2 regions of the Cupriavidus sp. 09_S30 genome follow, and region 2 is predicted to be linked to the other one. Evidence: predicted binding sites of a transcription regulator. Region 2 holds the regulator's gene; the other holds the start of a gene.
What was found. The regulator HrcA, encoded in region 2, represses chaperone genes, less so after heat shock. The targets are predictions, from matches to a motif close to TTAGCACTCNNNNNNNNNGAGTGCTAA.
Positions count from the first base shown of each region.

Region 1: the regulator HrcA is predicted to act here: its motif matches at 4,841-4,867, upstream of groES (co-chaperone GroES).

Region 1 is NZ_JBXOWI010000001.1:2,973,534-2,988,458, forward strand. Features, by position in the region: gene AC1Z3O_RS14030 (metallophosphoesterase) at 1-60, shown strand, start outside; gene AC1Z3O_RS14035 (TadE/TadG family type IV pilus assembly protein) at 228-689, opposite strand; gene AC1Z3O_RS14040 (TadE/TadG family type IV pilus assembly protein) at 682-1,167, opposite strand; gene AC1Z3O_RS14045 (Tad domain-containing protein) at 1,176-2,390, opposite strand; gene groL (chaperonin GroEL) at 2,680-4,323, opposite strand; gene groES (co-chaperone GroES) at 4,461-4,751, opposite strand; gene AC1Z3O_RS14060 (AraC family transcriptional regulator) at 5,230-6,273, opposite strand; gene AC1Z3O_RS14065 (TauD/TfdA dioxygenase family protein) at 6,512-7,357, shown strand; gene AC1Z3O_RS14070 (Bug family tripartite tricarboxylate transporter substrate binding protein) at 7,395-8,399, shown strand; gene AC1Z3O_RS14075 (RBBP9/YdeN family alpha/beta hydrolase) at 8,529-9,098, opposite strand; gene AC1Z3O_RS14080 (porin) at 9,376-10,536, opposite strand; gene AC1Z3O_RS14085 (hypothetical protein) at 10,620-10,796, shown strand; gene AC1Z3O_RS14090 (Bug family tripartite tricarboxylate transporter substrate binding protein) at 10,913-11,905, opposite strand; gene AC1Z3O_RS14095 (beta-keto acid cleavage family enzyme) at 12,129-13,196, opposite strand; gene AC1Z3O_RS14100 (quinone oxidoreductase family protein) at 13,272-14,252, opposite strand; gene AC1Z3O_RS14105 (ABC-F family ATP-binding cassette domain-containing protein) at 14,734-14,925, opposite strand, start outside.
Region 2 is NZ_JBXOWI010000001.1:2,500,420-2,515,344, forward strand. Features, by position in the region: gene AC1Z3O_RS11730 (sigma 54-interacting transcriptional regulator) at 1-275, shown strand, start outside; gene AC1Z3O_RS11735 (hypothetical protein) at 593-745, shown strand; gene AC1Z3O_RS11740 (hydroxyquinol 1,2-dioxygenase) at 996-1,322, shown strand; gene AC1Z3O_RS11745 (malonic semialdehyde reductase) at 1,541-2,128, opposite strand; gene AC1Z3O_RS11750 (DMT family transporter) at 2,211-3,143, opposite strand; gene AC1Z3O_RS11755 (DUF1841 family protein) at 3,301-3,732, shown strand; gene AC1Z3O_RS11760 (phospholipase A) at 3,867-5,216, shown strand; gene AC1Z3O_RS11765 (thioredoxin family protein) at 5,257-5,694, opposite strand; gene blaPEN-bcc (PEN family class A beta-lactamase, Bcc-type) at 5,752-6,642, opposite strand; gene grpE (nucleotide exchange factor GrpE) at 6,922-7,470, opposite strand; gene AC1Z3O_RS11780 (hypothetical protein) at 7,738-7,893, shown strand; gene AC1Z3O_RS11785 (RNA-binding S4 domain-containing protein) at 7,924-8,319, opposite strand; gene hemH (ferrochelatase) at 8,316-9,431, opposite strand; gene hrcA (heat-inducible transcriptional repressor HrcA) at 9,516-10,550, opposite strand; gene AC1Z3O_RS11800 (NAD kinase) at 10,640-11,581, shown strand; gene recN (DNA repair protein RecN) at 11,595-13,325, shown strand; gene AC1Z3O_RS11810 (hypothetical protein) at 13,371-13,796, shown strand; gene mprA (MprA protease, GlyGly-CTERM protein-sorting domain-containing form) at 13,946-14,925, shown strand, end outside.

The DNA.
Region 1 (14,925 bases), 470 kb from region 2:
CGCAAGACAGGGGAGCTTGAGAATACGGCGTTCGACTGGAACTACACCGTGGAAATCTGAAGCGCCGCGGCGGAAAAACGTAGACACAGGGGGCGCGCGAGCGCCGAACGCGGCGCGTGGCGCCCGACTGCGCCCCGTGGCACGCGTGACGAATGCCCCTTTAGCACCAGTGAGGCGCCCTTGAGGCGCCTACTGGCCTCGGGCTGGTGGCCAGCTCGTGCAGGCGGCTAGGAGCAGACGCTGCTGCTGTCGGGATCCTGCCCCATGATCTCGCGGGGCAGATAGGTCGAGAAGCCCGGCACGGTCAAAGTCGAGAACCCGACGAAGAACGGCGCGACAGAGGTCACGGTCAGGCCGCTCACGCTTACGGCCACGCCCGCGCAATTGGTGGTGTCGCAGGTCGTGCTCACCGCGCCATTGCCGTCATACCACTGGATCGAGACATTGGCGGCGGTCAGGCCCGGCATGATGTTCTGCATGCGGGACAGCACCGACGGCGATCCCTGTGCACAGACCACGGCCTGCCTGGCGCCCCAGCGCGTGGCTTCGGCCACGGCATTCCACGTGTAGAGCACGCGCCCGAACTCCAGGATGCCCAGCAGCACGCTGAAGAAGACAATGGACACGAGGGCGAACTCGACCGCGGTCGTGCCCTGCTGATGCCCGCTCAGCCTATTCAGCCTATTCATAGGATTGCCTCATGGTGACCGAGATGCTGCCGAAGGGAAGCGAAGTCAGCGTGGCCGTGCCCTTCGTGTAGAAACGGGTGAAGGCGAACAGGTCCAGGACCGGGTTGAACGTGTAGCCGCTGATCGTCACCGTCACGGTGTTGATGGCGGGAGTGTTGCCTACGAAGATGTTCGAGGTACAGGCAGGATTGGCCGCGTCGCAGATGGACACCATGCCCGCCGTCAGGCCCGGCACCAGCGGCGTCCCGCTGCCCGTGGGCTTGCCGTAGACCACCAGGTTGGTCGCCGTGGCCTGGGCCGTCGTGCTGCCGGCGGCCTGCGTGCTCAGGTAGCGCGCGGCATCGCGCGCCGCCTTGGCCAGCGTATTGTAGGTGTAGATGGCTCGGCCGAATTCCGTGATGGCAAACGTGATCGCCAGCAGCAGGCACAGGGTGAGGCCGAGCTCGACCACCGCCACGCCTTGTTGTCGTCTTCTCATCTCGCCTCCTATTGCACGAGGGCCGGAATCAGGGGCCCGACGCTGCCGCCGGCGAGACCGTTGGCGGTGCATGGACTGTTGGTCGCGCCCGCATTGCCTCGGTATTCGAACTGCACCGTGGCGGTAGGACTGGTGATCGGCTGCAGCATCAGCATGCAGGCGAAATCCTGGATCTTGCTGGACGAATCGAGCACGGGCACCAGCACCAGACGCCGGTTCATGCCGTACTTATCCATGTCGCCGCCAGGGCCCGCGACGCCGAGATTCTTGTAGCCGCCCGGCATGCTCAGGCCGGTGATCTTGTCGCCATCACTGACCTGGCTGCCTGTGTCGTCATAGTTGGCACGGGCCGTGCGCTTGGTCAGGAAATTGGCCGCCGTGGCATCCGAACCTGTGGCCGGCGTGCCGTTGAAGGCGTTCTGCGGCACGCTGTTCTTCCAGTTTTTCGAGGTATAGGCATAGCCGCTGTAATCCGGCCGCAGCGTGGCGGGATCGCCCTTGTTCTTGTAGATGCCGAAGCGGCCGTTCCACTGGTCATCGACGGACATCTGCGCGCCCGGCGTGCGCAGGGTATCGCCAACCTTGGAGCCGCAATAGCCCACTTCCATCTCGTTCTTGGTGTCGCTGGCACTCTGGGTGCCACTGAGGTTGTACCAGCCCATTTCCCCCGGCGACGCCGTCTTGGTGCCGTCATAGAGGACGTTGACCCACTCGCCGACCTGGAAGCCGTAGTCGGGCTTGCCCTGGCCCGTCTTGGGTATCAGGCCGATCGGGATCGGGCAGGCGCTCTGCGCATGCGTGAGCGTGGCCACGCCGACCGCGGCGACGGCATTGGTCGAGGCGCCGCCGACCAGCGTGATCAGGTAGGCCACGATGCCGCCGGTGGTATGGCTGCACTTGGCGTAGCGTGCATTGGCGGCCGGCGAAAAGGTGGAACTGAAGGCCCCACTCAGGGTATCGCTGAAGGTGATGTCCGCGGCGGCAAGCGAGGCGGAGACCTTCTGGTACGTCACGAAGTTGGCATTGCCCGCCGTCAGGCCGGCACTGGTCGCGCGGGTGAGCGCATCCGACGCGCCGTTGAGTTCCTGCGCGGCGGCCAGGGCGCAGCTGTCCACGGAGGACTGCAACTCCGTCTTCGCGACGAACAGCCCCCCGAGATCGATGACCAGTCCGGCCATGCCGAGCAAGACTGCCAGGATCAGGCCGACGATGGGGAGGACCACCCCGCTTGCTTTCCGTTTGCTGTAGTAGTGCATAGCGCATCGACCATCGAGTATGGGTGGCCGGACGGCCGTCCCGCAGGTATGCATTCACCGGAGGCGGACCGGCCAGCGGCCGGCTGCTTACCGTTATTTGTAGTCGCAGCGCCCCCAGACGAAAACCGACCGAATGGATGATTCAGCACTGAAACGTGGCACACAAGCGGACCGCGCGCACAAACAAAAACCCCCGCGGGTTCGCACCCGCGGGGGTTTTATCAGACAGGCTGCCTAAGCTGGCAGTCCGGCAGATTTACATCATGCCGTCCATGCCGCCCATGCCGCCCATGCCGCCCGGCATTGCCGGAGCCGACTCTTCCTTCGGCGATTCGGCAACGGCGCAGTCGGTGGTCAGCATCAGCGACGCCACCGAAGCGGCGTTCTGCAGCGCGGTGCGGGTCACCTTGGTCGGGTCCAGCACGCCCATTTCCACCAGGTCGCCGTACTCGCCCGAAGCGGCGTTGTAGCCGTAGTTGCCCTTGCCTTCGATGACCTTGGCAACGACGACCGACGACTCTTCACCGGCGTTCAGCACGATCTGGCGCAGCGGCTCTTCCATCGCGCGCAGCACGATCTTGATACCGGCGTTCTGGTCGGCGTTTTCGCCAACCAGGCCAGCGATCGCAGCGCGGGCACGCAGCAGGGCCACGCCGCCGCCGGGGACGATACCTTCTTCCACGGCTGCGCGGGTCGCGTGCAGTGCATCTTCCACGCGGGCCTTCTTTTCCTTCATTTCGACTTCGGTGGCAGCGCCAACCTTGATCACGGCAACACCGCCGGCCAGCTTGGCCACGCGCTCTTGCAGCTTCTCACGGTCGTAGTCCGAGGTCGCTTCTTCGATCTGGGCGCGGATCTGCTTGACGCGCGCTTCGATCGAGGCTGCGTCGCCGGCGCCGTCGATGATGATGGTGTTTTCCTTGCCGATCTCGATGCGCTTGGCTTGGCCCAGGTCCTGCAGGGTCGCCTTTTCCAGCGTCAGGCCGACTTCCTCGGCGATCACGGTGCCGCCGGTCAGGATGGCGATGTCTTCCAGCATGGCCTTGCGGCGGTCGCCGAAGCCCGGAGCCTTGACGGCGGCGGTCTTCAGGATGCCACGGATGTTGTTGACCACCAGGGTCGCCAGGGCTTCGCCTTCGACGTCTTCAGCGATGATCAGCAGCGGGCGGCCAGCCTTGGCCACTTGCTCCAGCACCGGCAGCAGGTCACGGATGTTCGAGACCTTCTTGTCGAACAGCAGAACGAACGGGCTTTCCAGCTGAACAACCTGCTTTTCCTGGTTGTTGATGAAGTACGGCGACAGGTAGCCGCGGTCGAACTGCATGCCTTCCACGACTTCCAGCTCGTCGGCCAGCGACTTGCCGTCTTCGACGGTGATCACGCCTTCCTTGCCGACCTTGTCCATCGCTTCAGCGATGCGCTCGCCGATCGAGGCGTCGCTGTTGGCGGAGATCGCGCCGACCTGGGCGATTTCCTTGCTGGTGGTGGTGGGCTTGCTGATCTTCTTCAGCTCTTCCACGGCAGCGCCGACAGCCTTGTCGATGCCGCGCTTCAGGTCCATCGGGTTCATGCCGGCGGCAACGTACTTCATGCCTTCGCGCACGATCGACTGGGCCAGCACGGTTGCGGTGGTGGTACCGTCACCGGCGTTGTCGCTGGTCTTGGAAGCGACTTCCTTGACCATCTGGGCGCCCATGTTCTGCAGCTTGTCCTTCAGCTCGATTTCCTTGGCCACGGACACGCCGTCCTTGGTCACGGTCGGGCCGCCGAAGCTGCGCTCCAGCACGACGTTGCGGCCCTTGGGGCCCAGGGTCACCTTCACTGCGTTGGCGAGAATGTTCACGCCTTCGACCATCTTGGCACGGGCGGCGTCGCCGAACACTACGTCTTTAGCTGCCATGTTCTGTTACTCCGAATCTTGCAGGGACCTCCCGGAGGGGAGATCGCGAATGTTGGATAAGTCTTGGAGACTCAGGCATCCCGCCTGGGCGGGCATGTCAAAAGCAGGGCCCGGGCGCACGGCGCCCGGCAGCCGCATTACTTGTTGATCACCGCCATGATGTCTTCTTCGCGCATGACCAGCAGTTCCTGGCCTTCGACCTTCACGCCCTGGCCGGCATACTTGCCGAACAGCACACGGTCACCCACCTTGACGTCGAGGGCGATCGAGTTGCCCTTGTCATCCTTCTTGCCGGGGCCAACGGCCAGCACTTCGCCTTGATCGGGCTTCTCGGCGGCATTGTCGGGAATCACGATGCCGGAAGCGGTCTTGGTTTCGTTGTCCAGACGCTTCACGATCACGCGGTCGTGCAGAGGACGCAGATTCATACGGACTCCTTAGTACAAGTGAGCTTTATTTCACAAATTGAGGCCACCAGCAGGGACGGCCAGCAGAATTGGCTCGCCGGAAAGGGCTGTTAGCACTCCCCCCAGACGAGTGCTAATTATAGGGACGGGGGTTTACGTTTTCAAGACAAGGCCTGAATGGGGGTTTTCCCGGGGGGGCTTGTTGCCGAGATCCGCGTGGCCTTGAATTTCGAACCCTCGCGTGACTGGCCCGGCAAGGTCAGCGGCAACAATTATCTATATATATCAGTCGCTTACGACACATCATCAGCCGCCTCAATGGCCACAAAAACCGTCCAGCAAGCCGGCAAGCCAGCACGTGATATCGCACGCGCATGAGCTCGCAACGCGAAGGATACGAGTGAGCTCAAACATTGAGGGGAGCAGCAAGCGAGACATCGCAGCCTGGCGTGATGTCACAATGCCGCCGTCGACATCACAGGGGCAGCTTCGGCCAGAGTTATGCTCTGCTCGCCCGCGAAGGTGCTGCCTGACGGTGCACCGTGCCACTTGCGGCCCGGCTCTCCTTGGGGCTGCAACCGAATTGCGCGTGATACCAGCGCGAGAACCCACTTGGCGCAGAAAAGCCGAGCAAGGTCGCCACCTCGGTCAATGGACGATCGCTCTCGATGACATGGCGCGTCGCGAGTTCCGTGCGGATTTCGCTAACGATCGACGAGAAGCTCTGTCCCCGTTCCGCGAGCCTGCGCTGGACCGTGCGGCACACCACGCCCAGGTGATCGGCGACCTGTTCGACGCTGCAGCGCCCACTGGGCAACAGCAGGAGGATCGTGCGCCGCACGTCCTCAAGCATTGTTGCCTGCTGCAAGACGGCCGACTCGTCTATCAGCTGCTGCGCGTAGCGCGCCATAGCCGGATCGGCCCACGGATTGCGCGCATCGAGATCGGCCTTCGCGCAGATGATGCCGTTGAAGTCACAATCGAATTCGACGTGCGGACCAAAAAACCGTTGGTGCGCAGTCAGGTCACGCGGCGCCGGGTGCTCGAAGCATACGCGCTGCGGCTGCCAGTCGGCCTTGATGAGCTGGCGTATCAACCGCACCATTACCCCGAGCGCCAGCTCAACCCTTTGGCGAGTGGGCTGATGTGCGTTGCCAGCGATCAGCACCTCGCGAATGATGACCCGGCCACCACATTCCTCGACCGCCAGCGACTGCGCACCGTTGAGCATCGGTTGGTAGCGCATCAGCGTGTCAAGGGAGCCGCGCAGCGTCGCCTGGTCGCGGACCAGCATGCCTACCGGCCCAAGATTGGACAACCGGCGCGACTCGGCCATGCTCAAGCCGAAACCCTCGTTGCCCGACAGGGTTGCAGAAGCGTGGAGCAGGCGTCCGAAACGCTCGACCGGAATCATCAGGTCCGGCTCGCGAAGTACGCTCGGACTGATCCCTGCGTCGAACATCATCCGCACCGGATCCAGCCCGGCGGCACGAGCGACCTCGCTGTAGTTGGTGAGCGCTGCGGCGCGGACAAGTAACGACATCGGGAGCTGACCAGGAAGTGACAGCTCATGGTAAATGGCAGTCATGTACTGTCAAGCGGGAATAACCCGCGACGCCTAGCCTCTGCGCCCTCCCCTATGTGATCCAGTGCTTCCTGCGCCAGCGCCGCTGTCGTGAATCGCCAAGTTCGCGGCGCGCTAGGCCAAGCGGGAAGTCTCGCCAGGCAGGATGATTCGATACGGGAATCCGCACATTCACCTGACTGTAGGAGACGTAGCAATGAAGATCAGGCAAATCACCCCCGCCATCGGGGCCGAGATTTCTGGCGTCAACCTCGGCGAGGCGGCGCGCGATCCAGCGCTCTTCGCCGAGATCAGGGCGGCGCTGCTCAAGCACCGGGTCATCTTCTTTCGCAAGCAGGAGATCACGCGTGCCGATCACGTGGCTTTCGCGAGCGGCTTCGGCAAGCTGGAAGACCATCCGGTAGTCGGCAGTGTTCCCGAATACCCGGGCCTGGTGAAGGTCTACCGGAGCGACAACCCGCACAGCTTCGAGAACAGCTATCACTGCGACGGCCTGTGGCGTCCCAATCCGGCCATGGGGGCCGTGCTGCGCTGCCTCGAATGCCCCGAGATCGGCGGTGACACCATCTGGGTGAACATGGTGAAGGCGTACGAGGAGTTGCCCGAGGAGATCAAGGTGAAGATCGACGGCCTGTGCGCCAGGGCAAGCATCGAGCATAGTTTCGGTGCGGTCATGACACCGGAAAACCGCGCAAAGCTGGCCCAGGATCATCCGCCGGTGGAGCATCCGGTGGTACGCATCCATCCAGAGACCGGGGAAAAGATCCTGTTCGTCGGCGCCTCGTTCACGACGCACTTCACCAACTACAGCACGCCGGCCAACGTGCGCCACGGCATCGACAAGTCGCCCGGCGCCTCTCTGCTGCTCAACTACCTGACCAGCCGCGCCACCATTCCCGAGTACCAGGTGCGCTGGGCCTGGCAGGAAGGCGACGTCGCGGTCTGGGACAACCGCAGCACGCAGCACTACGCAGTCAACGACTACTATCCGGCACCGCGCAAGATGGAGCGCGCTGGCATCGTGGGCGATATCCCGTACTGATTCAAGAGCACGATTTCTGGCGTGAAAGGAGACTGCAATGCATTGCTTGACCGGGGCACTTCGCCGGGCAGTTCGCCCGGCCCTGGCGCTTACGCTCGCCTTTGGCTCACTGATGCCGGCCATCGATGCGGCCCAGGCCGCCGAATGGCCAGGCAAGCCTGTGCGGATACTCGTAGGCGCGCCTCCGGGCGGTACCGCGGATATCCTGGCGCGCCTCGTTGCCCGTGAGCTGCAGGGTCCGCTTGGCCAAACTGTCATCGTCGACTACAAGCCTGGCGCGGGCGGCACCATCGCCGTCCAGAGCATGCTGTCTTCGCCGCGAGACGGATACACCTTCCTCCTGATCCAGAAGGGGATCGCTGCGGAAGTGCCTCACGCCATCAAGGTGTCGTATGACCCGTTCAAGGACATCGTCCCGATTGCCCAACTCACGCAGTACGGCCTCGTTCTTGTCGGGAATCCCAGCCTGCCCGCGAAGAATCTTGGGGAGCTGGTCACGTACATCAAGGCGAGGCCGGGCAAGATCGACTACGCAAACTTCGGGGTCGGCACGCGCGGCCAGACGATGGGCGTGCAATTCAATCGCCTTGCCGGGCTCGATGCGGGCACTGTGAGCTATAAGGGCTCGCCGGCCGCGCTGCAGGATGTCATGGGTGGACAAGTGCCTCTCATGTTCGACGGCCCGGCGACATCCATGCCGTTCATCAAGTCCGGGAAGCTCAGGGCTTATGCGGTGGCGTCCCCAAAGCGGATGGCTGCACTGCCCAACGTTCCCACCTTTTCCGAGTCGGGATATCCCGACCTGCACGACGTGAGCTGGATGGGGCTCTGGTCCGCGTCTGGCGTACCGCCGGCCGTGATCGCCAAGATGCGTGACGCTATGCTCAAAGTCACGCAATCGGCCGCACTCCGGCCAAGGCTCGAGGAAATGGGGATGGAGCCCGGTTTGCCGGCTACCACTGAAGAGCTCTTGAAGGATGTACGCGAATCCTACGAGCGCCAGGGCGCGCTGTTGCGCTCCATCAACTTCACTCCGGACTGACGGCGGCGAGGTTGTGGAAGGCGCGCTTGCGCGTCTTCCACAACCCTTGCATATCCGCGCAACCGAGCTACGCCTACGCGACAGCGTCGTTGGCTACCGTTGGCTAACAACGCCGCACCGCGCTCCCGCTCAGAGTTGCTGAATGAGTTCCTCTGCCAGTGGCCATGTTCCATAGCCATCCGCCGGCCCGAGATGCCCGACTTCCCCGGCGTCGACGAAACGGCTGCCCCAGGCCTGCGCCAGCTCGCGGATGCGTTCGAACGTCCCGAGCGGATCATTGCGGCTCCCGACCACGATGCTCGGGAATTTGAGATGCCGCCGTGGAATCGGGGTCCAGCCCTCCTCCGCCAGCGTCTGCGGATCCTTGTATCCGGGCGGCAAGGGGCTGTCGTAGTCGGTCGGCCCGGCAAGCAGTACGCCCTGCACGGTGCGCTCCGTCTCCTGCGCCCAGTGAACGGTGATCAGGCAGCCCACGCTATGCGCAACGAGGATGACGGGCCCTGAGATGCCGCTGACGACACGGTCAAGGTTCGCCACCCTGGCACGGCGCAACCTCTTGTCCTGATCGATCTGGGGCACGATGCGCACCGCTCGCCCCTGCTGCTGTAGACGCTCTGCCAGCAGCGATTGCCAGTGCTCCGGCATGTGATCGCGAAAGCCGGGAACAATCACAACCGTTGGTTGATTTCCGGAAGTCATGAGATTCGAATTCCTCGTTTGGTTTGAAGACGTGTCGCCGAGCTTGGTGCCCGCTTCGACAAATGAAGAGGCGTATTGGCCGGATCAAAAAAGAAAAGGTTCCACAGGGTTGCCTGTCGAACCTTTGAAACCGGAAATGCCGAGGAAAGTGCCAATCGGACGGGAGATCAGCATTCCCGGATGCGCTTATGTAGATTGGCCTCCAGAGCCGCCGTGAGATTCAACCCATACGGCCGGTAGCGCGCTCTCGCCTTGCAGATCGCTACCCCCACCGCCATCAGAACACATGGCGGATACCCACAGCAGCGCCGAACATCGAACTCTGGCCATTGGAGAGCGTGTAGTTGTTGACCGTAAGACTGGTAGCGAAATTGCTCGCTGCCGATTCCATGGCCAGGCCAGCGTTCTTTGAATAGGCCATCGTCAGATAGACATCTGTACGCTTCGAGAACGCGTAGTCGGCAATCAGGGCAACCTGCCAGGGATTGGCAACGTGCGTATTGCCGCCGAGGCTCTTCACGTTCTGATAGTCATACTCGAGCGTGAAGTCGAGCGCAGGAGACAGCCGGTACTGACCGCCTACCCAATAGAAATCGTCACGCATCGTCAGGACACCGTTCTGATCCTTGTTCTGGCCCCAGCGATAGCCGCCCATTACCTTCGCCGTGCCATTGAAGGCGTAGCTGGCCATGACGGCAGCCTTCTTGAAGGACCCGCTGCCAGTGCCGATCGTCGGATTCCATTGGTCATAGCCAATGCCTACGCCGAAGGGCCCAGTCAGATAGCTCAATCCTGCGCCATAGGCAGTGTCGCGGCGGAACTGCCCAGGCACTTCACCGTTTCCACCAGCAGGCGGAACGTTGGGGTTGACTTGCGGAAGCGCCGTACCTACGCCGAACGACATATTGGCCTGTGCCGTCAGGCCGCCGAACACGCCGACGTACTTCACGGCATTGTCTTCGCGGAAATTGGCACCGGCGACCACGCCAACGGGTTCATACTGGGTGGCATATCGAGCCGGGACAAAGTTGGCCAGCGTGGAGAACAACGACTGGTATTGCCGACCGAAGGTGAGCTGGCCATATTTCGAGTCAAGACCAACAAAGGCCTGGCGACCAAACAGGCGGCCGCCTTGCTGCAACGTGCCGGTATCGAGACTGAAGCCACTTTCCAGAACGAAGATGGACTTCAGCCCGCCGCCCAGGTCTTCCGTGCCGCGAAGACCCCAGCGCGAGCCGGAGTATCCACCGGAGTCCATACGGACGACGCTATGGCCAGCACCGGGATTGAAACCGTTGGCGGCCGACGGCACGGCGGCGCCGACGCGGTTGACATACTCAATGTTCACATCGGTCACACCGTACAGGGTCACGCTGGATTGCGCACTCGCAGCGCCACACACACAAACAGCAGCCAAGGCAAAAATCTTCTTTTTCACCAGAACTCCTCCACGTTCATCGTTTTAGTCTCCAACCTGGTGACGCCCAGTGGCCACGAGGTCAAAGCGTTGCCAGGGGACGAATGAAGTTCGTTCCCCTTTTTTGCGCAGAACAGACGCGCATATTCATGGACGAGTGCGGCCTCTCGCCCTTCGAGGGGGCGATTGCGCTTCGTCCTGATTTGGAGCTTGAAATTGCTGCGGGTCTGCGGAGGGAGCAGATCGAGCGCGCGTTGAGAGCACCTGAATCCGCGGATTGAATTCAGAGATTGCCTGACAGTGGTCGCTTGCTCCAGATACGGCGCCCAACCACTGTCAGATCACGTCTTGTCTCTGATACCACGCTACCAGCAAGCAGACAGCACCCCACTGCGCATCAATCGATCTGGATCCCCGCATCGGCTGCGATCTTCGACCAGACCTGCAGATCGTTGCTGACAGTCTCGCCGAACTGCACCGAGGTCTTCACAGGTGGCGGCGCAAAGTTCATGGCTTTCATCGTGGCTGCGAGATCAGGGGACGTCTGGGCCTTGTTGACTTCATCGGCCAGCCGCTTCACGATCGCCGGGTTGGTTCCCGCCGGTGCGAAGATGCCGAACCAGCCCACCGCATCGAACTTGTAGCCCTGTTCACCCATGGTCTTGACCTCGGGCAGCTGCGGTGCGCGCACATTGCCTGCAATGGCAATGGCGCGGACCTTCCCGGAGCGCAGGAAGGGGACTGGCGCGCCCGGATCGGTCCAGCCGATTTTCACGACACCTGAGGCGAGGTCCGTCAACAGCTGGGTCGAAGTCCGATATGGGACGTGATCGGTCTTCATGCCGGTCTGCTTCTTGAGCCATTCCATCATCAGCTGCCCCGAAGATCCCATCGACCAGGTAGCGTAGCTGTACTTGTCCGGATTCGCCTTCACCAGCTGGATAAGCTCCGGCAGGTTGTGGACCGGCAGATCGTTGCTGACCAGCAATACCACGCCACCCTGAGCCGTCTCGGCGATCGGTACAAGGCTCTTCTTCGGATCGTAGGGGATGGTCTTCAGTACCGCTGGGGCGACGACCATGTTCGATGCCGTGGTGTAAAGGAGCGTGTATCCGTCGGCCGGCGCCTTGACAACAGCGTTCGTCCCGATGACTCCACTGCCACCGGGCCGGTTGTCGACAATGACCGGTTGCTTCAAGGATACCGACAGGCGTTGCGCCATCAGGCGTGCCAGGGAATCGGTGCCTGATCCTGCCGACGACGCTACGATCATCTGAATCGGGCGCGTGGGCCAGGCATCCTCTGCCAGCACCGGCCCTGAAGCGCACAACGCCAGAAACGCCGCCGTGCCCAGCGTGACCGCAAGCGGCTTTTGCATTCGCAATGCCATTGTCATCCTCCATGTACTTGGTCTGTTGACGTGCCGCTCGACCCGCGCTCTTTCCACGTGCATCGCCCTTGCAGTACGGCAACGCCAATGACAGGTCCAATCGGTTCAATGCGGTGCGAGCTACGCCGGCCCGCTTGAACCGTTGGCCAAGAACTGCACGAGATGAGGACGAGGACGAGGTCAGCTTCCGGCTTTGACCGGCGCCAGGATTCGTTGGCTAAGCTCAGGACGGCAGATTTTCTTGCTTGTGCAGGAAGCCCTGGTTGCCACCGTTGCGATTGGGCGAGAAGCCATTGGCCTCAAGCGTCTCTTCCACGGTGTCGTAGAAGACCCCAAGCTTCAGGATCTCGCGCGTCTGTTTCGCAGTCGCGATGGGGCGACCGAACTCGCGTGAGATCCGCACCAATTGCTTGATCTGCTCAACGGAGCTCATCTTTCCCGTGCGGGTCTGGTTCCAGAGCACATCCTCGATGCCGCACCGGACATGCAGGCCCAAAGCAATGCCGATCATATTGATGGGCAGCACATTCAGCACCGAACTCTCCACCGTTACCACGGCTCCGTCCGGCACGGCACGCAGCATGTTTGCCAGGTTGAAGATATTCGCTTGATCCATGCCGCCGCTGATCGCCACCCAGTTCATCACCAGCGGGCCCTTGTAGACGCCGCGGCGAATCATCCGCTCAATCGTTTCGAAGCTATTGATGTTGTAGCACTGGAACTCACTTTGGATGCCGGCCGCCGTCAGTCGCCGGATGTGCTCCTCGGCCCAGCTGGGATTCGAGGGCACGATCATGTCCTTGTAGGTCTTGTAGAGGTGCGGGAATCCCCGCGAAACGCCATTGAAGTCATCCAGTCCCGCATGCTCCGTCACATTCATCTGCGTAGTGTTGACGGTCACCGTCACCTGGTCGGGCTTGGGATCGAGTTCGGCCAGCATATGCCGCGTGTCATCGCTAAGCCATTTAGCTTCTTGGCCCTCTTCAGGCGCGAAGCTGATGGAGCCTCCCACCTGGATGACCATGTCTGGCACGGCGGCGCGCACACCGGCGATCAGCTCATTGAACATGGACAGGCGCTTGCTGCCCTTGCCGTCGGCCTCGCGCACGTGCAGATGCAGCACCCTGGCACCGGCTTCGTAGCAATCCACCGCCTTCTGGATCTGCTCCTCCATGGTGACAGGGATATCTTCCGGGAAGTCTGAGGGAATCCAGCCCGGCGCATAGGGAGCGGCCGTGATGATCAGAGGTTGCTGGTTCTCGGGATACAGGTGGCCGTCAAGGAAGTGCATGGTGATCGTCTCCAGGATGAATCTTGAATAGTGAGAATGCCGAACTAGATGAGTGAGTTTCCCTGGCGGGCAAAGTCAAATCACGAAGATGGAAGAGCCGGTGGTCTTTCGACCCTCGAGATCCCGATGTGCCTGCACTGCATCCTCCAGGGCATAGCGCTGATTGATCTCGATGCGGATGCGGCCTGCCGCCACGTGGCCGAACAGCTCGTCGACCAGCTCCGCCTTTTCGGCAGGATCGGCGATGTAGTCGGCCAGGCCCGGGCGCGTCAGGTATGCCGAGCCTTTGCGGGCGAGAATTGCCGGATCGAACCCGGTGACTGCGCCGGAGGCAAAACCCACGCATACCAGCAGGCCGCGGCGCTTGAGCGAGTCCAGCGAGGACATGAAGGTGTCCTTGCCCACGCTGTCGAAGACCACGGACACGCCCACTCCATCGGTCAGTTCCCGCACGCGCTTGGCCACGTCCTCATGGCTGTAGTTGATCGTGTGATCACAGCCATGGGCGCGCGCCACTTCGGCCTTGGCATCGGTGGAAACCGTTCCGATCACGGTCAGCCCCAGCAGCTTCGCCCATTGCGAAATGATCAGGCCGGCGCCACCTGCCGCGGCATGCAGCAGAATGGCGTCGCCCTGCTTGAAGGGGTAGATCCGGCGCATCAGGTAGGCGGCTGACAAGCCCCGCATGGTCATGGCCGCGGCGACTTCGCAACTGATTGCCTGCGGCAACTTGATCAACGGTGCGGCAGAGATCAGCCGCTCCGTGCTGTAGGCGCCCAGCGTGGGGGTAAAGCCCGTATAGGTCACGCGGTCGCCGACCGCCAGTTGGGTGACGCCGGCACCGACTGCCTCGATCACGCCGGCGGCTTCATTGCCGATGCCGCTGGGAAGCGGAATCTTGTAAGTCCCGCTGCGGAAGTAGGTGTCTGCGAAATTCAGGCCGACGGCCACGTGACGGAGGCGGACCTCCCCCGGCCCCGGCTCACCAATAGTGGCGCTCTCACAACGAAGGACGTCGGGCCCGCCTGTTTCGTAAATCCTAACGACTTTCGCCATGTCGTCTCCTGTCTTCTTTCGAATATGAACGTTCACCTGCGGCTTGCCGATCGAGCTCGCCAGAGGACAAACCAGTGAGGTGAATCATCTGACCTGGCTCAACTTTCCGCTTTCCCGTGCACGTCTTGAACTTTCCCTTTTCTGACAAGGACCCGCCGGGGCACTGTCACGTTGGCGTAGTCAGCACGCAGGTGTACAGGCACGAGCCGGCGCCTCATGCGGCAGAGGATTTCGGATGACTTCGGGATTTCGCGCCAGGCCAAGAACCGAGGGGCGAGTGTTTGCGGTACAGCGAAGCGGGCAGCGGTTGCTGTGTCTGGCGATCCGCTAGTGGACTCGTCAACGACACAGCCGGCGAACAGGAGGGAGCGAGGCAGAGCAGCACCAGGCCGCTGCGCGGGTGCGCGAGTCAGGCGACAGCGGCTAACATCACGTCCCGGACCACATCACAGCTATGCCAGGGATCAACTACCGCTTCATCTCACCAGGGCTCAAGCCGCCAACCCTGCCCGGTAGCCAGCAGGCGATCCGTCAACCCAAGGTTGTCCATGAATACATCATCGTGTGACACGATGACCAGGGCGCCCTGGTAGCTGCGCAGCATGCCCTCCAGTGCCTCCAGCGAAGGAAGATCGAGGTGATTGCCCGGTTCGTCGAGCAACAGCAGTTGCGG
Region 2 (14,925 bases):
CGGGCAACGTGCGGGAGTTGCAGCACGTGATCGAGCGCGCGGTCATCCTCACGCGGGGCAGCCAGCTCGCGCTCGGCAACTGGTTCGGGGACGCAACGCCTGCGGCCTGTCAGACAGTCACCCTTGAAGAGGCGGAGCGGGCACATATCCTCAAGGTCCTCGAGCAGACCGACTGGCGTGTCAGCGGCAAGGCTGGTGCAGCCGAACTCCTTGGGCTCCGGCCCACGACCCTGGAGTCGCGCATGAAGCGGCTCGCCATCATCCGCAAGGACTGATATCCCCTTTTCGGAATGAGGAAGGGGCGCGAAGGCTGCTGCCGGGCCGCAGGCTCACGATATTTCGTGACGCTCCCGAAATATCGTGAGCGCCAACGCACGAGCGTCGCGCATGCGGTGCCTTGGCTTGAACGTCCCTGGCGAAAAAGCACCGGATTTTCAAGGACTTGCCCCTCGACCGGAACCGCTATCCGGAACCTGGCACGGCTTTCGCCTAAAGAAACGATCACAAGTCGCGCCTCAGCGAGTTGACAGCAAAGCCGAAGGCGTTGTGGCCGCGTCTTGTGTGCGTCCTGATATCTGAAAGGAAATCCGAAATGAACGCGACTCTGCGCCATTGGGCTCTACTCGCCGCTTTTACCATACCGTTCGCGTTCGCAGGCCTTGCACTGATCGATGCTGTGCTCCTTGCGGACGAGCCGCCAACCATCGAGGGCATCATGGTCAGAGCGGTTCTCTACGGCGAATAGAACGAGGTGCGTTCATGCAGTCAGCTAAAAGCGATGTGAAGGGCGAGACAGCCGCACCGCCCGTCCCGCAGGATTTTTGTACGCGCTTGTATCACGCCACCGCACCGATACGTGATCCGACTGAATCGGCCCCACGCGCTACGGGCGCGATACATCGGTCGACTTAAATGCGTTCCATAGCCGGCAGCAATCCGCAAACATGCGCTCCCCTGCCGGCACGACCCAACCCGAATTCTCTAGGAAATTGATCATGACTACAGTCATCGCCAAGCGCCTTGTACTCGCCGCCGCCCTGGTCGCCGCTACCGTCGGTGCGCATGCGGCCGGACTGTCCGGCGCGCGAGACCCGTACACCGACGGTGCCCGTTCGGTCGCTGGCGCGCGAGATCCCTACACCGACGGTGCCCGTTCGGTGGGTGATCCGCGTGATCCGTACACCGACGGTGCCCGTTCGGTGAGCGATACGCGTGACCGGTACACGGACGGCGCACGCACCCTGGCCGGTATGGACCGTGCTGGCGTTTCGTCGGAACCGGCGCACCGTGTGGATCCATTTCTTGACGGCGCCTACGCCTGACGCCGCACCGGGCTGATTGATCGCGGAACGCCAAGCCAGGGGCCCAAAGTCGCGGAACTCAACATCCGGCGAGTATCGGGCTCTTGGTTCGAGTGAGCGCAGGGGCAGCGACTTCCGTACCTCCGTCGTCAGGAACAGGCGGCTCCGGTCGCGCGCCCGGATACAAAAAGACCCGCTCGTGGCGGGTCTTTTTCATTTGCGGTGCCTGAGCAGAGGCGTCAGACGATGCGGCAGGCTTCGTCGAAGGACAGGCGCGGACCACGCGGGAACAGCTTGTCCGCCTCGCCGTAGCCGAGGTTGCACAGGAAGTTGACCGACCACTTGCCGTCCGGGAAGAAGGCTGCATTGACCTTGGCCGCGTCGAAGCCGCCCATCGGGCCGCAGTCCAGGCCCATGGCACGGGCGGCGAGGATGAAGTAGCCGCCCTGCAGCGAGCTGTTCATCAGCGCGTCGCGCGCGATCTTTTCCGGCTGGCCTTCATACCAGGAGCGCGCATCGGCGTGCGGGAACAGCTTGGGCAGCTGGTCGTGGAAGGCATTGTCGAAGGCGATGATGGCAGTGACGGGAGCCGAGCGGGTCTTGTCCACGTTGCCGGCCGACACGCACTCGACCAGGCGCGCCTTCTCGGCGGCGGTCTTGACGAAGACGACGCGCGCGGGCGAACCGTTGGCCGCGGTCGGGCCGAACTTCATGGCTTCGTAGATCTCGTGGAGCACGGCGTCTTCCACTTTGCGGTCCTGCCACACGTTGTGCGTGCGGGCGTCGGTGAAGAGTTGGGCCAGTGCGCCCTGGTCGATCCGCTTCATGCGCTGATTCCTGTAGGAAAGGGAAAGCGTGCATTGTACCCAAGGCCCCAGGCGGCCACGACAGCCGCTTTGAGCAAGGGGTTCAATTCTGTTGACCCTCGCCGCCAGCCGTATTGCGGCGTGTCAACCACAGCACGCCAGCCAGGATCAGCGCGCCGCCAGCGGCCTGCGTCCAGCCCACTTCCTCGCCCAGCACCAGCGCCGCCAGCACTACCGTGACCACCGGCTCGAGCGTCGACAGCATGGACGCCTGCGCCGCGCCCAGCCGCTGCAGTCCGGCGAAGAAAGTCAGAATGGCCAGGACCGTCGACAGCAGTGCAATCGCCAGCAGCGCAAGCCAGCCGCCCGCCTCGGCGGGAAACTGCGGCGGCGTGCCGGCACTGGCGCGCAGCAGGCCCACCGCGCCATAGACGAGCGCGGCGGCCGTGCACACCACGGTGGTGGTGGCCAGGGGATTGATGCCCGCCGTCAGCCGCGCGCCGACCACGATGTAGACCGAGTAGATCAGGGCCGCCGCCAGCCCCAGCCCGATGCCCAGCGCGCTGCCGTGGCCGCCGCCCACCGTCAGCCCGGCGCCGGCAGAACACAGCAGCAAGGCCAGCACGGTGGCCGTGCTGAGCCGCTCCTTGAGGAAGACGGCGGCCAGCAGCGTGACGAACAGCGGATAGAGATAGAGCAGCAGCGCCACCAGGCTGGCCTGGGCATGGTTGAGCGCGGTGAAGAAGCAGAAAGACTGGGCAACATAGCCGATCCCGCCCATGGCTGCCAGTCCCGCCACGCGCCGCCAGGGCGGCAGCGCCACGCGGCGCGCGCGCATCACCACGATCAACGCAGCCGCCGCCAGGCTGAAGCGCACCGCCAGCAGGCCATAGACATCGGACCCCGCCGCGTAGGCGAAGCGCGCGAAGATGGCCATGGCGCCGAAGGCGCTGGCAGAGAGCGCGATCAGCAACACGCCGACGAGCTTGTCGCCCAGGGGCACGGCCGCGGCCGGAGAAGAAGGGGAACGAGGCATGGGCGCGGCGGCGGTGTCAGGTGGTTGGGGAGCGTGACCAGCCAGCATCCCGCGGAGCCCTGGCCACGCCCTGCGCGGGCGCGATCCCGCATTCTACCGGTGCGCCGCGCGCTTGGCGGCGGCGCGCCGGGCGACCCTCGTCTACAATAGCGCCACCATGTTCAATCCCTCCCGAGAAGAAGTCCGCCGGTTCTTTTGCGACGCCTGGCGCAAGCAGACCGACGGCAACATCCTGACCCCGCTGGAAGCCATCGCAGTCGACTGGATCGAGCAGCACCCCGAGTACCACGAGCTGCTCGGCGATACCGAAGGCGCGCTGGCCGAGCAGTTCACGCCGGAGCGTGGCAAGACCAATCCCTTCCTGCACCTGTCCATGCACCTGTCGATCTCCGAACAGGTGTCCATCGACCAGCCCCCCGGCATCCGGCAGGCCTACGAAACCCTCTCGCAGCGGCTCGACTCGCCGCACGAGGCCCAGCACCAGATCATGGAGTGCCTGGGAGAAATGCTCTGGGAAGCACAGCGATCCGGTCAGCCGCCCGACGGCGAGCGCTACGTCGACTGCATCCGGCGCCGCGCCGGCCGCTGAGCCCTGGCGGGGGCGCGCCATCGCAGCGCAAAATCCATCACGGGCCGGCAGGGTGGCCATGTTAGGCTTTCGCCCATCACCACCTGCCGCCGTGGCCGCGCATCCTCTCCGGCCAAGCATGGCGGATGCGACCGATGACCCCAAGATCAGGCTTCGAGGTTCCGCAGGCATCCCGATGGACCACCCTGCCGCGTGGCGCGCCAGCCTCCCTGCTCGCCCTGTTCGCCCTGCTGCTCGGCGGGTGGCCGCTGGCTAGCGGCGCGGCAGTCGCCCTGCTTCAGCCACCGCGTGTCGTAGACGGCACTCAGCCTTTCCACCTGACGCTGCTGGTCAGCGCCGACCAAGGCAATCGTCTCTACGAGATTCCCCAGACCCTGCAGGTCACGGCCGCGGCCGAACTCCTGGCGCCGCAGCCGCTTACGCTGCACCGCGTCACCGCAGGGCCGGCCATGCTGCGGCTACGCAAGGGCGAGATCCGCGCCATCGACTATGCCACCACCCTGCCGCCCGAGCTGCGCGGCCAGGTGCGGCTGGATGTGGCCGGCATCGACGCCGCGCCCGTGCTGATCACGCTGAACCGCGCTACCCAGCCCGGCGAACCCGCCGCGTCGCCGGCCGTGGCCGCCGCCGGCGGGGCTGCTGCCACCGCAGCTCCCGCAGGAACCGCCGCAGCCGCCGCAGTTGCCGGGGCCGCCGGCACCAAGGTGCCAGCCCAGCCTACCCCCGTGCCGACCCAGACCGAAGCGGCACTGGCGCCAGCCGACCTGCGCGAAAGCAGCCGGCTGACCCTCAACGAGCCGATGTATTTCGTCATTGGCGCGCACGATGGCGCCAACGCGAAATTCCAGCTCAGTTTCAAGTACCGCATTTTCGAGGGCAAGGATCCGGCCTCGCGCAGCCTGATCGACAACCTGTATTTCGCCTACACGCAGACCTCGCTGTGGGACCTGTCCAAGCCGTCGGCCCCGTTCCGCGACACCAGCTATCGCCCCAGCCTGTTCTACTACCTGTCAGACACAGGCGTGAAAGGACCGCATCTCTCACGGCTGTCGCTGGCGACAGGCCTGGAGCATGAGTCCAACGGACGCGACGGCGCCGAATCGCGCAGCATCAACACGGTTTTCGTGAAGCCGACTTTCTACCTGGGCGACCAGGCCAGCTGGCACTGGCGCATCGCCCCGAAGGCCTATCTCTACCTGGAGAAGAGCGACAACCCCGACATCGCCCACTATCGCGGCTATGTCGACCTGAACGTGGCTTACGGCAAGCCCGATGGCTGGGAGTTCGCCGGCATCCTGCGCAAAGGCACGCGCAGCGACTATGGCAGCCTGGAGGCGCGCGCCACCTATCCGCTGGCGCGCCTGATCCCCGGCACCGCCGGCTATCTGATGGCGCAGTACTTCATCGGCTACGGCGAAGACCTGCTGGATTACAACCACAGGATGCCCTGGCAGTTGCGTTTCGGCTACGCGCTGTCGCGCTGATTGCCCGCCGCGGCCGTACAGCCGCGGCAGCGCGCCGCACTCATCCGGCCAGCGGCTTGCCGCCGGCCTTCAGCCGCGCATTGGCGACAGCGGCGGCAAACTGGCCGTTGCCATGCCAGCCGGTGGCCCGCCCGAGCTTCTTGCCATGCTGGAAGAACATGAAGACGGGGATCCCATGCAGGCCGAAGCGCCGGCCCAAGTCCGGATGCGCGTAGACGTTGGCGTGCAGCCAGTGCAGGCCGAGATCGCGGAGCGGGTCCGGATTGGCCAGCATGGCCTGCTTGGCCATCTCGCAGTTGAAGCAGTCCACGCCCCAGAAGAACACGCAGACCAGTTTGTCGCCGGCCCCGGCGATGGCGGCGTCGATGGTGCTGCCGTCCACCTCCTGCATGGCGAAGAGATCGAAGGCCCGGTGGTCCGGGTGGTCCGCCTTGCCGGGCTGGGCCGAATGGGCCGTCTGGCTGGAATCGTGTGTCATAGGCCTGCGCATACCGCAATCAAGCGTTGATCCGAAAGGCTTTGTCCGCTACCCGGATCAGCCGAACGCCGCGGCCGTGATGCGGGCCGCCCCCGCGATCACGCCGTCCTTCGCCTTCGCATCGGCGCGCGCCTGCGTGTAGTAGACGGCCAGCACGATCGGCGCGCGCGACGGCGGCCACACCACACCCGCATCGTTCGTCGTGCCGTAGTCGCCGGTGCCCGTCTTGTCGCCCACCTGCCACCCAGCCGGCACGCCCGCGCGGATCCGCTTGTCGCCCACCTTGTTGCCACGCAGCCAGTCGATGAGCTGCGCACGCTGCGCGCCGGGCAGCGCGTCGCCGAGCGCGAGCACTTGCAGGCTCGCGGCCATCGCGGCGGGCGTCGTGGTGTCGCGCAGATCGCCCGGCAGCGCGGTGTTCAGCTCGGTTTCCCAGCGATCGAGCCGGAACGTGTCGTCGCCGATCGAACGCGCGAACGCGGTCACGGCCGACGGGCCGCCGATCAGCTTCATCAGCAGGTTCGCAGCCGAGTTGTCGCTGTACTGGATCGCCGCCGCGCACAGCTCGGCGACCGTCATCCCCGTGTCGATGTGCTTCCCTGAGACCGGCGAATAGTTCACGAGGTCGGCCTGCAGGTACGTCACGCGCTGCTGCAGCAACGCCGGGCGCTCGACGCTCTGCGCGAGCACCGCGGCGCCCAGCATCGCCTTGAACGTGCTGCAGAACGGGAAGCGCTCGTCGGCGCGATGCTGCAGGCGCCGGCCGGTCGCGCTGTCGATTGCGCACACGCCGAGGCGGCCGCCCGCGTCGCGCTCGAGCGCGGCGAACGACGCGGCAGCCGCGTCCGGCGCAGCGGCCTGCGACGATGCGCACGCGTTGAGAGTCAGGACGAGCGGCGCCGTCGCGGCAGCCAGCAACAGGGTTCGACGTTGCGATGAGTAAGTCATGTCGGTTGTCTCATGGTGGAATGAAGGCATCGGGGCATGCCCGACGCGGATTCAAACGGCCGGCCGGAGAGACAGCACTATCGTGACTTTACGGTTGCCTGACAAGCAACGATCCTTGTCACCTCCCCCTGCGCTGCCGCCTCGCCTTGCCGCGATCCGGCGGGCGGCAGGCTGCGGGACCAGCGCACAAAAACAAACGCCCGGGGCCTGTCGGCACCGGGCGCGGTTCGGCGCAATCCTGCGCCGGATGGCACAACGGCCGACTGGCCGCGGACGGCCTTACTTCGGTGCCGACACGGTCACGAGTGCCGGGCGTAGCACACGGTCGGCAATCAGGTAGCCGCGCTGCAGTACGGCCACCACCGTATTGGCCTCCTGCTCGGAGGGCACCATGGAGATTGCCTGGTGGCGATGCGGGTCGAACTTCTCGCCCACCGGATTCAGTTCGAGGATCTTGCCCTTCTCGAAGGCGTTGCTGAGCTGGCGAGCCGTCAGTTCCACGCCCTCGCGCAGCTTGGCAATGTCGCCGGAGCCATCGGACAGCGCCGCCTGCAGGCTGTCCATCACGGGCAGCAGGTGGTCGGCGAAGTTCTCGATCGCGAACTTGTGGGCCTTGGCCACGTCGTCCTGGGCGCGGCGGCGAATGTTCTCGCCCTCGGCGGTGGCGCGCAGGAACAGGTCGTAGTGCTCGCGCGCCTTGGTCTCGAGCGCAGCGATCTGGGCCGCCACATCCTCCACGGCAGCGGTTTCGGCCTGGGCCGGTGCCGCGTTGCTCGTGTCTTCGCCGGCTGGCGTCGTCGGGGATGGCGTCTGCTTCTGTTCTTCCATGTCGATCCGTAAATAAAGCACGGCCCGCGCAAAAGGCGGCCGTTGGGAGTCAATCGGCGAGTCTAACCCGCAACTGGTGGCGGGCAATCGATTTTCAAGAGTAAAACCAGCGGGGCACCGAAATACACCGTTACAAAGCGCCGTCCATTGCAAGCGCCGGCTTATTGCTATGCTGCACTGCACCCACTAAGATTACTCTAAACAAAGTGATAAAAATAACGGGGGGCGTGAATGCATCACCTACGGGTCCATGTCGAAGGATTCGCCATGCATAAGCTGCCTGTTATCGCGCTCTGCCTGATCGCCGTATTGTCGGCGATGACGACCTTCATCTGCCTGTCCGGCGCCCTGACCCCGCGCGATACGGAATACGGCAGCGGCAAGGCCATCTTCAAGCACTACATCATTCATTACCTGCGCTGATCCCCCACCGCAGGCACCCGTTCGCCCCGTTCAACTGCCGAGTCCATCCATGCGCCGCCGGTCGCGCTTGGTCGGCCGGCCATGCAGTTGCGCCGCCGGCTCGTTATGCAGCCTGCGGCGTTCCGCCTCGGCACGCCGCCGAGCCTGACTCTCTTCGGTTTCGGCATAAAGCGTCTGCGCCACCGGCGCCGATCCGCGCGCGGCTGCGATACCTTTCACCACCACTTCCCAGCGCTGGGCGTGCGCCTCCAGTACCACCGTGTCGCCGGGCCGGACTTCGCGCGAGTTCTTGCACGCCTGGCCGTTGACCTGCACCCGCCCGCGTTCGACCGCCTCGGCGGCGAGCGAGCGGGTTTTGAAGAAGCGCGCGCACCAAAGCCATTTGTCGATGCGCAGCCGGGCATCCGGCTCGAAGCTCACGTTCATGCCGCCGCTCCCCGGGTCTGGGCACGCGTGCGCAGCGCCTCCAGTTCGTGCGGATGCGGGGCGCGCAGTGGCCAGCCCTGCAGGTGCTGCAGGCCGATCTCGGCCATGCCGGTCAGCCAGGCCGGCGCATCGTTCAGGCAGGGAATGAAGTGGAAGGCATTGCCGCCCGCGACGCGAAATTCCGACTGCCCCTCCATGGCGATTTCCTCCAGCGTCTCGATACAGTCCGCCGGAAAACCCGGACAGAACACGTCGACCCGGCCCGCGCCCACCTTGCCCAGCTCGCGCAGCGTCGGCGCCGTATAGGGCTGCAGCCACTCCGCCCGGCCGAAGCGGGACTGGAAGGTGACCTGGTACTGCCCCGGCTGCAGTCCCAGCGCCTCGCCCAGCAGGCGGCCGGTCTTGAGACATTCACAGTGGTAGGGGTCGCCCAGTTCCAGCATGCGCCGCGGCAGTCCGTGGAAGGACAGGATCAGCTTGTCGCCGCGCGCGAAATCCGGCGTGCCGTGCTGGGCCCAGTAGGCGCCGACCTGCTGGTGCAGCGCGCCGATATAGGCCGGATGGTCGTGGAAATGCTTGACCAGGCGCAGCTCCGGCTGGTTGCGCCACTGCGCCAGCACGCGGAATACCTCGTCGAAGGCGGTCGCGGTGGTGCTGGCCGAGTACTGCGGATACATCGGCAGCACCAGCAGGCGCTCGGTACCCTGGCGCCGCAGCGCCTCCATCACCGAAGCGATCGACGGATTGCCGTAGCGCATCGCGCAGGCCACGGTCACCTCGTGCCCGTGCTGGTTCAGCAACAATTGCAGCCCGTGGGCCTGGCGCTCGCTGTGCACCAGCAGGGGCGAGCCGGTCATGTGCGCCTCGCGCAGCCAGATCGATTCGTATTTCATGGCCGAGGCGCGCGAACGCAGCGGCAGGATCGCGCCGTACAGGATCGGCAGCCAGGCCATGCGCGGGATTTCCACCACGCGCGGATCGGACAAGAACTCTTTGAGGTAGCGCCCCACCGCCTTGGGCGTGGGGGCATCCGGCGTGCCCAGGTTGATCAGCAGGATCGCGGTGCGCGGCGGCTGGCCGTGCTGGTAGGCCGGTTCTGGCGAAAATGTCATCTCATTTCCGGTATGGCGCGCCGGCGCGCGCCGTGTGCTGGCGGACGGGCCGCGGCAGCGCCGCGGGCCCGCGCGGGAAGGTCGTCAAGTGTGGCTGAGCGCGCTGGACAAGAGCCGCGCGGTGATGTCGACGATGGGAATCACGCGGTCATAGGCCATCCGGGTCGGGCCGATCACGCCCAGCGTGCCGACGATCTGGCCGTCGACCCCATAGGGCGCCGTGATCACCGCCATGTCCTCCAGCGGCACCAGCCGGCTCTCGCCGCCGATGAAGATCTGCACGCCCTCGGCATGGCTCGACACGTCGAGCAGCTGCAGCAGGCTGGTCTTGTGCTCGAACACGTCGAACAGCCGGCGCAGCTTGTCCATGCTGGAAGACAGGTCCTCCACTTCCAGCAGCTTGCGCTCGCCCGAGATGAAGACCTGCTCGTCCTCCTCGGCCATGGCGTCGCTGCCGGCCTCCACCGCCGCCTGCATCAGTTGCGACATATCCAGCCGCAGCGCCTGCAGCTCGCCACGGAGGTGGTCGCGCACGGCGTCGAAGCTCATGCCGGCGTAGTGGGAGTTGAAGAAGTTGGCGGCCTCGACCAGCTGGGCCGGCGTATAGGGCAGCTCGGTCTGGATGATGCGGTTCTGCACGTCGCCCTCGGGGGTGACGATGATCAGCAGGATGCGCTTGGCCGACAAGCGCATGAATTCCACCTGCCGGAAGGCCTGGGCACGGCGCGGCGTCATCACCACGCCGGCGAAATGCGACAGGTTGGACAGCGTGCGCGCCGCACTGGTCAGGATCCGCTGGGGCGCGAGCGGCTGGCCGCTGAGCTGGTCGTGGATCAGCTCGGCCAGCTCGCTCCGGTCCGGCGCGCCCTCGGGCGCGTTGGTGGTCAGGATGGAATCGACGAACAGACGATAGCCGCGCGGCGTCGGCACCCGGCCGGCCGAGGTGTGCGGACTGGAAATGAAGCCCATTTCCTCCAGATCGGACATCACATTGCGAATGGTCGCCGGTGACAGGTCCAGCCCCGAATACTTCGACAGGGTCCGCGAGCCGACCGGCTGCCCTTCGGCGATGTAGCGCTCGATCAGGGTCTTGAGCAGCGTTTTCGAACGTTCATCCATAATGCCCCGATTTTACGCAACTTTTACCCGATGGGGCGGACGGCGCAACAGGCCGCCGCAGTGGCGCCCCCGCCATGCTGACAACGGTCATGGCGGTATGGTCTAATCCGGGCATGTCCGCACACCCCAAGTCCGGCGCCGCCCGCGCCCCATTTCACACCGTCGCCCTGGTCGGCCGCTACTCCACGGCCGGCATCGAGGCGAGGCTCGAGGAACTGGCCTCCTGCATCCTGAAGAACGGCCAGGATGTGGTGTTCGAGCGCGATACCGCGCTCGCGACCGGGCTGACTGGCTACCCCGCCCTGGCGCCCGAGGAAATCGGCCGCCATGCCGATGTGGCCGTGGTGCTGGGCGGGGACGGCACCCTGCTGGGCATCGCCCGCCAGCTGGCCGGGCACGACGTGCCGCTGATCGGGGTCAACCACGGTCGTCTCGGTTTCATGACCGACATCCCCCTGGAAGACGTGCAGTCGGTGCTGCCGGACATGCTGGCCGGCCGGTTCGAGGCCGAGACCCGCATGCTGCTGGAGTCGCGCGTGGTGCGTGACGACGAGCAGATCTTCTCGGCGCTGGCCTTCAACGACGTGGTGGTCAACCGCTCCGGCATCTCGGGCATGGTCGAGCTGGCGGTCTCGGTGGACGGCTACTTTATGTACAACCAGCGTTCGGACGGCCTGATCGTGTCGACGCCGACCGGCTCGACCGCCTACGCGCTGTCGTCGGGCGGCCCGATCCTGCACCCCACGCTGTCCGGCCTGGTGCTGGTGCCGATCGCCCCGCACGCGCTGTCCAACCGGCCCATCGTGCTGCCGCACGATGCCGAGGTCACCATCGAAGTGGCCACGGCGCGCGACGCCAGCGTCAATTTCGACATGCAGTCGCTGACCTCCCTGCTGCCGGGAGACCGCATCGTCGTGCGCCGCTCGGACAAGACCATCAAGCTGCTGCACCCGGTGGGCTACAACTATTACGCCACGCTGCGCAAGAAGCTTCACTGGCACGAGTACCCGTCCGAAGACAACCGCCTCTGATCCGCCACCCAAGATGCTGCGCAGCCTGTCCATCCGCGACTTCGTCATCGTCGACACGCTCGACCTCGACTTTTCCGCCGGCTTCACCGTCTTCACCGGCGAGACCGGCGCCGGCAAGTCGATCCTGATCGACGCCCTGGCGCTGGTGCTGGGCGAGCGGGCCGACGCCGGCGTGGTGCGCGAGGGCGCCTCGCGCGCCAGCGTCAGCGCCACCTTCTCCACCCACTCCGCGCTGGATGCCTGGCTGGCTGAACGCGAACTGGCCGGCGACGGCGATGAACGCGGCAGCGTGCTGCTGCGCCGCACGGTGGATGCGGGCGGCCGCGGCAAGGCCTTTATCAACGGCGCGGCGGCCACGCTGGCGCAGCTGCGTGAGGTCGGCGACCTGCTGGTCGACATCCATGGCCAGCACGCCCACCAGCTGCTGCTGCGCCCGGACGCCCAGCGCCTGCTGCTCGACGCCCATGCCGGGCTGACGGCGCAGGCCGCGGCGGTGGCCGAGGCCTGGCGCACCTGGCGCGCCTGCGTGCGCCAGCGCGAAGCGGTCGAGCAGCAATCGCGCGAGATGCAGCTCGAACGCGAGCGCCTGGAATGGCAGGTCGGCGAGCTGGAGAAGCTCGCGCCCCAGCCGGGCGAATGGGACGAGATCCAGTCCGAATACAACCGCCTGTCGCACGCCGCCGGCCTGATCGATGGCGGCCGTGCCGCGCTAGACGCGCTGTCCGAGACCGACGGCTCGGTGCTGTCCGGCCTGAACGCCGTGGTGCAGCGGCTGCGCCAGCTGGCCGACATCGACCCGGCCTTGCGTGACGTGCTGGCGGCGCTGGAGCCGGCCCAGGTGCAGGCCGAGGAAGCCGCCCACTCTCTGAATCGCTACGTCGACCGCCTGGAGCTGGATCCCGAGCGGCTGCAGGCGGTGGAAGAGCGCATGCAGGCGCTGCACACCACCGCGCGCAAGTACCGCCTGCCGCCCGAGCAGCTGCCCGACGAACTGCTGGCGCGCCGGCAGCAGCTCGACGACCTGCAGGCCGCCCAGGACCTGAACAAGGTGACGGCGCGCGAGGCGGCCGCGCGCGCCGCCTACCTCACCATTGCGCGCCACCTGAGCGCGGCGCGCAAAGCCGCTGCCGAAGCGCTGTCGAGCGCCGTCACCGAGGCCATGCAGGGCCTGTCGATGGCCGGCGGCAGTTTCGCGGTGGCGCTGCACTCGCTCGAGGAAGGCCTCAGCCACGGCCTGGAACAGATCGAGTTCCTGGTCGCCGGCCATGCCGGCGTCAGCCCGCGTGCGCTCGCCAAGGTGGCCTCGGGCGGCGAGCTGGCCCGCATCAGCCTGGCCATCTCCGTCATCACCAGTGAAGCCGCGCCGACCCCGACGCTGATCTTCGACGAAGTCGATGCCGGCATCGGCGGCGCGGTCGCCGAAGTGGTGGGCCGCCGCCTGCAGGAGCTGGGGCGCAGCCGCCAGGTCCTGTGCGTGACCCACCTGCCCCAGGTCGCCGCCCAGGCCGGCAGCCATCTGCTGGTCAGCAAGGAAACCGTGGCCGGCGCCGACGGCGCGGTGACACGCTCGCGTATCCGCGTGCTGGACGCGGCCGGCCGCGTCGTGGAAACCGCCCGCATGCTGGGCGGCGCCACCGTGACGGCCACCACGCTGCAGCATGCCGAAGAGATGCTGGCCCAAGGCGCCCGCGACACCACGGCCGGCGCCAAGGAAAGCCGTCGGCCGCGACGCGTCGCCGGCTGAGGCTGCCGACGCCTGCACCTACCCCCCTTTCAGGAGATCCGATCCATGTCCACTCGCAAGCTGGCGCGCCCGCTGCTCGCCGGCGCCCTGGGCTTGGCCCTGGCGCTGGCTCTGGGCGCCCTGACGGGCTGCCAGGCCCAGTCGCAGCCCGCCCCCCCGCCGCCTGGGGGCATCAGCGCCGACCGTGCGGTCGGCGACATCATGGTGCGCTTCCGCGCACCCGCCGTGAATGATTCGATCGAGGCCGGCCGCTTGCTGGCCGCCATCCCGGGCCCCATGCGCTTTGTGGTCAAGCGCCCGATGTCGGGCGGCGTATGGCTGGTCACGGCCATCACGGACAAGCCCGATGCCACGCTGAACCAGGCTGTCGGCATCCTGCGCGAAGTGCCGCGGATCGAGGTGGCCGAGCCTGACCGCCTGCTGAAGCCCAACCGCAGCATGCCCACGTCGCGCGATATGCCGCCGGGCTGATCCGCCTGTCACAATACGATGGCATCCTGTCCCGCCGGAAGGCATCGCGCCGCCGGGGGCAGAACCAGCCGGCGGCGCCCACATGCCCGGGCGGGGTCACGCCGAAGCGAGGAACACGCAGTACCTGGCACGACAACAAGGAGAAGAAGATGCAGCGAGAAGCGTGGCACCCTTCGAGGATCATTCGTTGCGTCGGCCAGCCCTGGCGCGGACGCCGGCTCCCGGCATGGGCCCTGGCCGCGGCATGGGCCCTGACTGCGGCCGCCCTGCTGCCCGCGTCGATGCCTGCCATGGCGGCGGACGGCGGCGCGGCCACGGGCGCCACGCCGGCCACCGCCGTGCGCTACACCGGCAACTTCATCGTGCGCTGGCGCGACGGTAACGCCACGGCCAACTCGCAGCGCATGCTGCAGATCCAGCAGGCCACCGGCGTGGGGCTCGCGCTCCAGCGCCAGATGGGTGGCAACTACCAGTTGCTGAGCGTCAGCGGCGGCAATGCGGATCCCGAGGCCACCGCCGCGCGGCTGCGCCAGGATCCGCGCATCGCCGAGGTGGTGCCCGACCGCTGGCTGCACCTGAACGACACTGTACCGAACGATCCCTACTACGCCTCCGGCCCGTATCCGCAGTCGCTCTACATGGGCGCACCTGCCCAGACGCCGGGCGCCGCCAACCTGTCCAAGGCCTGGGACCGGACGCAAGGCAGCAACAGCATCGTGGTCGCCGTGGTCGACACCGGCTACCTGCCCCATCCCGACCTGGCCGCGCGCCTCGTCGCCGGCTACGACTTCATCAGCGATCCCAGCGCGGCCCGTGACGGCGATGGGCGTGACGCCAATGCCACCGACCAGGGCGATTACATCCCGGCCGGCTTCCAATGCCCGGGCGAATCCACCTCGAGCCCGACGCTGACGCCGAGCTCCTGGCACGGCACGCGCGTGGCCAGCGTGATCGGCGCGGTCACCAATAACGGCCAGGGCATTGCCGGTGTCGACTGGAACGCCCGCATCCAGCCGGTGCGCGTGGCCGGGGAATGCGGCGGACTGTTGTCGGACACCGTGGACGGCATGCGCTGGGCCGGTGGCCTGTCGGTGCCGGGCGTCCCCGACAACCCCACGCCGGCACGCGT